DNA from 3 places in the Cobetia sp. MMG027 genome. Region 1 is predicted to be linked to each of the others. Evidence: predicted binding sites of a transcription regulator. Region 1 holds the regulator's gene; each other region holds the start of a gene.
The links. Region 1 encodes sigma-54, which starts transcription at its own class of promoters, with help from an activator protein. Its sites were predicted from a motif close to TGGCACNNNNNTTGCTNT; they were not measured.

Region 2: PJK54_RS11450 (ammonium transporter) is a predicted target of sigma-54. The motif match lies at 2,093-2,110, and genes of this name have one in related genera.
Region 3: PJK54_RS09755 (P-II family nitrogen regulator) is a predicted target of sigma-54. The motif match lies at 1,425-1,442, and genes of this name have one in related genera.

The regions. Positions count from the first base shown of each region.
Region 1 covers NZ_JAQJIO010000005.1:124,220-127,460, forward strand. Annotated here, with positions in the region: gene PJK54_RS08020 (RNA polymerase factor sigma-54) at 539-1,987, opposite strand; gene lptB (LPS export ABC transporter ATP-binding protein) at 2,360-3,100, opposite strand; gene lptA (lipopolysaccharide transport periplasmic protein LptA) at 3,103-3,241, opposite strand, start outside.
Region 2 covers NZ_JAQJIO010000007.1:173,967-177,207, reverse strand. Annotated here, with positions in the region: gene PJK54_RS11460 (NAD(P)-binding domain-containing protein) at 1-183, shown strand, start outside; gene PJK54_RS11455 (hypothetical protein) at 324-491, opposite strand; gene PJK54_RS11450 (ammonium transporter) at 630-1,988, opposite strand; gene PJK54_RS11445 (DUF1989 domain-containing protein) at 2,344-3,241, opposite strand, start outside.
Region 3 covers NZ_JAQJIO010000006.1:121,489-124,729, forward strand. Annotated here, with positions in the region: gene PJK54_RS09745 (CBU_0592 family membrane protein) at 353-631, shown strand; gene PJK54_RS09750 (accessory factor UbiK family protein) at 718-1,092, opposite strand; gene PJK54_RS09755 (P-II family nitrogen regulator) at 1,529-1,867, shown strand; gene PJK54_RS09760 (ammonium transporter) at 1,900-3,147, shown strand.

The DNA of each region.
Region 1 (3,241 bases):
ACCCTGATTGAACGCGCGGCCACTTTCTGACTCCGGCCATGGTCTCGTGGCGATCATCTGCTGGCGAGAGCGGCGGTGCCGGTGTACCGAGCGTCTACCCCGACAATGCCCAAGCTTTGAACAAAGATCAACGCTGCGCTGCATCGTGGGGCAAGGCTTGTCTTCAACCCAGCGAGGGATATCAGCAGGTTCTTCATGAGCATCGCCTCGCATCACGGACGGAATGGGGCTCGAGAAACCGGCCGTTTGTGGCCAATGTCAGCATTTACGTCGACGTTCGTGTGGCAGGAGTCGGTGGCGACCCCTGGCTATCTGTCCGTGGGATGTGAGGGAAAAAGAAAGCACTCTGGAGAAAAGTGGCTGGAAAAATAGGCAATTGGGGGCGTGAAGTCACTCACGCAGTCGCAAGGACAGGCATTGCCAACCGGTATTCAGACGACCGATTGGCAGATGATGTCAGGATGGCAGGTGCAAGGGGGCGAGCTTCAGCGCTCCGACGTGTGGAGCCCGCTGGCTTGCGGGTATCCGTTGTCGAGACTCACGCCAAGCGCTTGCGCTCGCTGGAGGAGGGGATGCCCATGGCCTCGCGATACTTGGCGACCGTCCGGCGCGCTACCTCGATGCCATCACTGGCCAGCAGATCCACCAGGCGTGAGTCGGACAATGGCTTGCGCGCCGGTTCTTCCGAGATCAGCTTGCGAATGCGCGCACGGATCGCGGTGCTGGAGTGCGCGTCACCGTTGCCGCTGCCACCCACCTGACTCGAGAAGAAGAACTTGAGTTCGAACACGCCTCTCGGGGTGTGGATATATTTCTGGGTGGTCACCCGCGAGATGGTGGATTCGTGCATCTCGACCACTTCCGCGATGTTGGCGAGGATCAGCGGCTTCATGCCTTCTTCCCCCTGCTCGAGGAAGTCGATCTGGCGCGCCATGATCTCGCGGCCCACCTTGAGCAGGGTGTCATTGCGTGAGGACAGGCTCTTCATCAGCCAGCGGGCTTCCTGAAGATTGTCCTTGAGGAAGGTGTTGTCCGCGGACTTGTCGGCCCGCTTGATGAGGGCGGCATATTCCGGCTGGATACGCAGCTTGGGCAGCGCTTCCGGGTTGAGCTCGACCTGCCAGCCGTGACGCGTATGACGGACCAGCAGGTCCGGGATGACGTAATCACTGGCAGGCTCGCCCCAGGCGGACGCCGGGCGCGGGTCGAGCGCCCGTACCAGACGAATGACGTGATCCAGCTCATCATCATCCAGGCTCAGGCGACGCTTGAGCAGCTTGCGATCGTCATTGCCCAGTGCCTCGAGGAATTGCCGCACCAGACGGCGGGCCTGGGCCAGCAGCGGCAGATCGTCCGGCAGCAGGGCCAGCTGAAGCAGCAGGCATTCGCGCAGGTCTCGAGCGAACACACCGGTGGGATCGAACTGCTGAAGGCGCAGCAGGACCTGCTCGAGTTCCGACGCCTTGAGGCCGGGCAGTCCCTGACCTCGCAGGCCATCGACCAGTTCGTCCAGGCTCATGCTCAGGTAGCCGGCCCCATCCACCGCATCGATCAGACTCTCCGCCATCTGGCGTTCACGCGCATCGAGGTCCGTCATCGCCAGCTGCCAGCGCAGATGGTCCTGCAGGCTTTCGACACTGGTGTTGCGATCGAAGTCCGGCCCGTCCTCGCTCGAGCTTCCGCTGCCGGAACTGGTCAGGCTGCCTGCGTGGTCCTGGTAGAGGTCCGACCAGTCACTGTCGAGAGGGTATTCTTCAGGAATCTCGCTGTTGGTCTCGGAGGTGGAGATCTCGCTCTTGTCCTGTGTCTCCGCGACATCCAGCGACTCGTATTCCTCGTCAAGCTCCAGCATGGGGTTTGACTCGAGCGCCTGCTGTATCTCCTGACGCAGGTCCAGCGTCGACAACTGCAGCAGCTGGATCGCTTGCTGAAGTTGCGGGGTCATGGTCAGGGAAGTGCCGAGTCGAAGCTGCAAGGTGGGTTTCATGGGGTCTGTCATTCACGGCAAAGGAACGTGCATCTACGCTATACCGTGGGTCGGGGCACTGACAAGGGGCAGTCGAGAATATTCAAGCAACTTGCATGCCATGTTGCCACCAAGGTGGTATGGACGTCATGCATTCGAGTGAGGTGTGGCAGAGCAGGAGGGTTCACGGGGAGATCACGCAAGCGCATGTCGAGGCGCTTGCGTGAGGGGGCGGGGAACGAGGCCCCGACAATGAAGCAGGAAGTGGCGGGTGCTGGTGGGTGCTGGTGAGAGCAGAAGAGGTCGGACGGCTCTCGTCAGGCTGACGGCTCTCACCAGGCTGACGGCTCTCACCAGGCTGACGGCTCTCACCAGGCTGACGGCACTCTCGGGCTAGAGCTTGAACTCATGACCCAGGTAGACATCACGCACCTGCTGGTTGGCGAGGATGGTGTCGGCGTCGCCATGCGCGATGATCTGGCCATCGCCCACGATGTAGGCGGTATCGCAGATGTCGAGTGTCTCGCGCACGTTGTGATCGGTGATCAGCACCCCGATGCCGCGGTCACGCAGCTGGCGCACGATGCTCTTGATCTCGCCCACCGAGATGGGGTCCACGCCGGCAAACGGCTCATCGAGCAGCACGAAGTCCGGCTCGGTGGCCAGTGCGCGAGCGATCTCCACGCGGCGGCGCTCCCCGCCGGAAAGGCTCATGCCGGCACTGTCACGAATATGCGTGATGCTGAACTCGTTGAGCAGCTCCTCCAGGCGTGCCTTGCGTCCGTTGCGATCCAGGTCCTTGCGCGTCTCGAGGATCGCCATGATGTTGTCGGATACCGAGAGCTTGCGGAAGATCGAGGCTTCCTGGGGCAGATAGCCGATGCCGGCGCGAGCCCGCTGATGCATGGCGGCGCCGGACAGGTCGTGGTCATCGATGGTCACGCTACCGGCATCCGAGCGCACGAGGCCGACGATCATGTAGAACGAGGTCGTCTTGCCGGCCCCGTTGGGGCCCAGCAGGCCTACGATGTCACCCTGGCGGATTTCCAGCGAGATGTCCTTGACGACCTTGCGACCCTTGTAGGCCTTGGCCAGATGACGAGCGCTGAGGGTACGTGGGCTGGCAGCAGTCATGCTCATTGGTCCTTGCTGGCATTGGCGCCACGTGGCGTCAGGGTCATGTGGACGCGTGACCCCTCGGAGGATGAGGCATCGGTGCCATTGCTGGCATTGACCTGGCGCTTGTCCAGGAAGTATTCCACGTAGCCGCCTTCG
Region 2 (3,241 bases), on a different contig from region 1:
ACCTTCCGTGACTACTCCTATCGCTCGCTGATGACCGGCACCCTGGCCCCGCGCCATCACACGCCCTGGCTCGACGCGATGGATGATTCGCTGGAAGCCTTCCTGGCGCAGCCCGACAAGAGCGCCAGACAAGCAGGCGGCGAGACAGCCGCCGAACGCTCCCTCGCGACTGACAAGGTCTGAGTGACGGACAGGATCTGATTGACTGACGGCCTTGTGTCACCTGACATGTGACATCGGGCCTACAGAATGCACAACGCCGCGAAGCATGGCTTCGCGGCGTTGTGCATTCTGTGGTTGCGGAGCAAGAAGGCCCCGATGGATCAGAGGGTCTTCTTGCTGCGGAATGACGCTTTCTCATGGCGCAGGATATTGACGCTCAACGAGATGCAGACGCCAGCCGCGATCAACAGACTGACCGCCACCATCCCTGAATTGCTGAAGAAGAACGCATAGTTGGCAGCATGTACCGCAGTATCGACAGTTTCCATGACAAGACTCCTGGAGAAGAAAGAAAACGAATCGGCCCGTTCGCTCCGTCACTGGCTGGCAGCCAGACTTCAGGACAGATGGCAACGAACGCTGCAACAAACGAGCCAATCCTCATGCGGGTAATCGTCAGAACCGACTCAGCTGATGTCCGGACGCTTGTCCATCGGTGCTGCCACTACCCCACCGGAACGTGCCGGCACGCTGGAAGATGACTCGGTTGCCATGCTCTCCGGGTAGGCCTTGGCCGGCACTTCGAACAGGTCCAGCCCGAGCACTTCGACATGCGGCGGCACGCGCAGCAGGTTGAACTTCTTGAGCAGATAGGCAACGCCCCAACCCGGCACGAAGCCCGTCACTGCCATCACCACCGCGCCTGTCAGCTGCCCGGTGAAGGAGACGTCCGGCACGCCTTCGCCGACATTCGGGAAGCCCGCGGCGAAGACACCCACCAGTACCACACCATAGAAGCCGCAGAAGCCATGTACCGCGAAGGCACCGACGGAGTCGTCCAGGCCACGCTTCTCGAGCAGCGCGCCAATCTTCGGCATCAGGGCGCCACCGGTGACCGCCAGCACGAAGGCCAGGCCCGGGTTGTAGAGATCCAGCCCCGCCGCGACGGTGATGATGCCGCCCAGCGCACCGGACATGGTCCAGAAGGGATCACGCGAGGACAGATAGGCACCGATCACGCCGCCACCGAAGCCCATCAGGGTATTGAAGGCGAAGGCCGAGAGGTTGGTGCGATTGCCGTAGATGGTGGTCCAGCCGATGTCACCGGTGTTGAAGATGATGCAGCCACCGAGGAAGCCGAAGAAACCGACGATGATCAGCATCAGCCCGATCAAGGTCATCGGCATGTTGTGCGGTGCGATCACCTGCGGCTTGCCATCGTCACTGTACTTGCCGATGCGCGCGCCCAGATTGAGCAGCACGCCCAGCGCAAAGAAACCGGCCACGGCATGCACCACGCCCGCCGCGCCGACATCGTGGTAGCCCAGCTTGTGCAGCATCCAGCCATCCGGATGCCAGCCCCAGGCACCCGCCAGGATCCAGACACCCGCACCGAGAATCACCGCCAGCAACAGGAAGGCGCCCAGGCGGATGCGTTCGATCACCGCCCCCGAGAGAATCGAGCCCGTGGTCGCACCGAACAGGGCAAAGGCCGCGAAGAAGATACCGGTGCCCATGTCATCGGCGTCCGGGCGCATGCTCGCGCTCCAGGGCAGTGCCGCGGAAGCCTCGATGGGAATCAGCCCGTTGGGGAAGGCGTTGTAGATCCACCAGCCCACGAAGTAGAAGGCGGGGATGATCGAGGCCAGCGTCAGCACGTTCTTCATGCCGGATGCCAGGGCATTCTTGGAACGGGAGGCACCGATCTCGTAGGCCAGAAAGCCTGCGTGGATCAGGAACATGATGGCGGTACACCACCAGTAGAACACCTCGATGTTCATCGCCTGGTGCATATCCAATATGCTTTGCAACGTCTTTTCATCCATCGTCTTTTCTCCTTTTCCGGGCCGGGTCTGCCACCGCATGCCTGCCGGTGGAAACCCTGTCTGCCCGAAGGTTGTTGTTGTTTTTCAAGGGGGACCTGCTGGATAAAGCAAGCGACATGCCAGATGACCCCTGATGGCCACCTTCAGTAATACGTTGTTTTCATTGATATCTTCTCGAAATCGTGGACACCTCTTCACATATGAAGCCCGGAAATCACCACCTAGCAAGAGGGTGTTCGTTATTGAGGCAGGCAGGCGGCGTCCTGCACCGTGATATGACGTGAGTCGTACTGCATATACGGATCGTCACCGGCCAGCCTCACGCGCGAGGTCTCGGTCATGCGCCATGCATCCCTCAGCTACGCACCTTGAGGCGCTCAGGGTCATGGAAGGGCAATGTCACCACCTCGGCGACGAGGCGCTTCTGATGGCCATCCAGCTGGCCGATCTCAAGCTGCGTTCCGGGGCTTGAGAAATCCGGGGCGAGACGACACATGGCGATGGACTGGTTGAGCAAGGGAGAGCGGGTCGCGCTGGTGATCACCCCGACCGGATAGCGCCCGTGATAGACGAGGTCGCCGTGGCTGACCAGCTCGCTGCTGTCCACCCTCAGGCCCATGATCCGATGGCGGGATTCCGGCGTCTCGCGCTGCATGGCCGCACGCCCGACGAAATCATCCTCCTTGCTCTTCATCGGCACGGTGAAGCCGATGCCCGCCTCGTAGGGAGACGTCTGCGGGCAGAATTCATGGCCAGCGAAGATCAGCCCCGCCTCTATCCTCAGCATGTCGAGGGCATCCAGCCCCAGCGGCGCGATGCCATGCGGCTCACCGGCCGCCCAGATCGCCCCCCACACGGCCGGGGCGTCATGCGGATGACACCAGATCTCATAGCCCAGCTCACCGGTATAGCCGGTCCGCGACACCATCAGCGGGATGCCATTCGGCCCCGCCAGGCGACCGACCATGAAGCGGAACCAGCCCAGCGTTTCCACCTCCGGCTGGGTACGCGCATTCCAGATCAACGGCGCCAGCACCTCGCGGCTCTTCGGCCCCTGCAGCGCGATGTTGTGCAGCTGATGGGTGGAGTCGCGCACCGTGACGCGATAGCCCTGCTGCTCTGCGAGATCCCGCAGCCACTGGCCGCTGGCCGGATCACCACAGATCCAGCGGAAGGTCTGCTCGCCCATGCGGAACAGGGTGCCGTCATCGAGCATGCCGCCGGTTTCCTGACACATGGCGGAATACACCACT
Region 3 (3,241 bases), on a different contig from region 1:
CATTCATGCGGACTGAACGTTGAAAATAGCCCATCAACCGGCTTTTTCCATGAAATAACGCGCGTTCTGGCAGATATTTCACGAAGTTGGCGACATGGAGCACCTGACTGATCACAAGCCCTCGGGCCTGCACCAGAAGAGTGCTCATGGAACATGCAAGGCGGTACTCCAGGCGCTACAGGAGTGCCTCAAGAGGGGGACTGCTGGTATATTTGATCGGTTGTCTCGGCCCTGCTGATACAACCGCCAAGCTGTCTCAAGGAGGCCACCCAAGGGTGGCAGAGAATCGTCCAACCCACGGAAAGGGCCAGCCATTCAGGACGACTTCGGCTTGTTTCAGGAGTAACACCCCATGCAAGACATGCTTGCCTCGCTGGCACCCATGGCGGACATCATCGGCATGCTCGGCACCTCTCTGGTGGTCGGTGCCTTCTTTTTGCTGCAGATTGGCAGACTCGATGCACGCAGCCTGACCTACAACCTCATGAATCTGAGCGGGGCGATCCTCTTGTTGATCAGCCTGTGCATCAACTTCAATCTCGCCAGCTTCGTGATCGAGGTGTTCTGGATCGTGGCATCTCTGGTGGGTCTGGTCCGCTGGTTGATGGGGTCTCGTCCACAGACGGTCTGACCTGCCCGGCACCCGCCTCATGCGACGGACACAAAAAAACCGCCACACCTCGACGGGTGTGGCGGTTTTTTTTGGCAGCATGCCATTCAGGCGTCGCGTTGACGCTCGATCTCCTCGGCGTGGCTGGCGGCTTCCCGCTTTGCCAGCGCGGCCTCTCCCTCATCGTCCACCGCCACGGCAGGCTCGGTGGTCGACGCAGCACCCGCCACCAGTCCCTGCTTCTCCAGCAGCGCCTCAAGTGCGATGACCTGCTTCTCCAGCGACTCCACACGCCCGCGAGTCCTCGTCAGCACATCCATCATGATGTCGAAGTCCTCGCGCGACACCAGTTCCATGCGATCAAAGGCGCTGCGCATCACGCCCTGTACGGACTTCTGCAGCTCTTCCGGGCCGTGCGAGGCGTCCTGGAGGCGCTCACCGATCTGCTGGGCCATACGCCCGATGACGTCGTTCTTGAACATGCTCCACCTCAGCCATTGCAAGCCGACGGGCCCATCATGGGGCTGTCGGTCAGAGAAAAGGATCTCCCCGAAACGTGGGGGACATCATGTCATGTTGCAAGGATACGCAACCCGCTGGCCTGACGCATGTCTCGACCCCGAATCTCTCGCCACTGACGGCAGGCACGGACCTTGTGCACCATATTAGCGCTATCTCCTACCTCGAAAGCCGCAATTCAGGCACCAAAGCGGTGCATCGCCATGGCGTTCTCCTTGCCGTCATTTTTGGCCTTGCTGCGGAGCTGCTTTTTCCCTCAGCACAACTAGATGAATTTAAAGATTTTTTAACCTCATGGCATACCTCGTGCGATGCACTTGTTAGGAACAGGCCACCAGCAGTGTCTGATTGGCCGCACTCAACATGACAGATCATTGCGGTAGCAAACGGGGGCAGCACATGAAACTGATCACCGCCATCATCAAACCCTTCAAGCTGGACGACGTGCGTGAAGCGCTGGCCGACAACGGCGTGCAAGGCATCACGGTCACGGAAGTGAAGGGCTTCGGGCGACAGAAGGGCCACACCGAGCTGTATCGCGGCGCCGAGTATGTCGTCGACTTCCTTCCCAAGGTCAAGATTGAAGTGGCTGTTGATGACAGCAGTGTGGAAACGGTGCTGGACGCCATCACCCAGGCAGCCAACAGCGGCAAGATCGGCGACGGCAAGCTGTTCGTCACCCCGCTGGATGACGTGATCCGTATCCGTACCGGTGAACGCGGCGCCGATGCTGTCTGAGCCCCGCGCACAATAATAAAGGAGAATCCCGCATGAACGAGATCATCGAGGTCAAGTACGCACTTGATACCTTCTATTTCCTGGTCTGTGGCGCCCTGGTGCTGTGGATGGCTGCCGGCTTTGCCATGCTGGAAGCTGGCCTGGTACGCGCCAAGAACACTACCGAGATCCTGACCAAGAACGTGGCGCTGTTCGCCATCGCCTGCACCATGTACATGGTGGTCGGTTACCACATCATGTACTCAAGCGCCGAAGGCGGCTTCCTGCCGAGCCTGGGCTTCTTGATCGGCGCCGAGAATACCGCTGAGGAAGCGCTCGCTTCCGGTGGCGACATCTACTACAGCGCGCGTTCCGACTTCTTCTTCCAGGTGGTGTTCGTGGCGACCGCCATGTCCATCGTCTCCGGTGCAGTCGCCGAGCGCATGAAGCTGTGGGCCTTCCTGGCCTTCGCCGTGGTCATGACGGGCGTCATCTACCCGGTCCAGGGTTACTGGACCTGGGGTGGCGGCTTCCTGAGCGAAGCGGGCTTCAGTGACTTCGCCGGCTCCGGCATCGTGCACATGGCAGGCGCTTCCGCCGCACTGGCTGGCGTGCTGCTGCTGGGGGCTCGCAAGGGCAAGTACGGCAAGAACGGTGAGATCAACGCCATCCCGGGCTCCAACCTGCCGCTGGCGACCCTGGGCACCTTCATCCTGTGGCTGGGATGGCTGGGCTTCAACGGCGGCTCCGAGCTGGTGCTGTCCAATATCGATGAAGCCAACGCGGTCGCTCAGGTCTTCGTCAACACCAACGCCGCTGCCTGCGGGGGTGTCATCGCCGCCCTGATCCTCGCCCGCCTGTGGTTCCGCAAGGCTGACCTGACCATGGCCCTCAACGGCGCCCTGGCTGGCCTGGTCGCCATCACCGCTGGTCCGCTGGCACCGAGTGTCGGTGCTGCCACCCTGATCGGCGCCGTCGGTGGCCTGCTGGTGGTGTTCTCCATCGTCGGCCTCGACAAGCTCAAGCTCGACGACCCGGTCGGTGCCATCTCCGTCCACGGTGTAGTCGGTCTCTGGGGTCTGATGGCAGTGCCGCTGACCAATGACGATGCCACCTTCTCCGCACAGCTGCTGGGCGCCGTGTCCATCTTCGCTTGGGTATTCATCGCAAGCTTCGTGGTCTGGCTGGTCATCAAGACCATCATGGGACTGCGCGTCAGCGAAGAGGAAGAGTACGAAGGCGTCGATCTGGCGGAATGTGGCATGGAGGCGTATCCGGAATTCACCTCCAGCCGCAAGTAATCAAGGATCGAGACTCACGCGACACCCAAAGACTCCCGCCACCTGGCGGGAGTCTTTTTTCCTGACCGGATAAGCGGTGTATGCTTGAGCAATA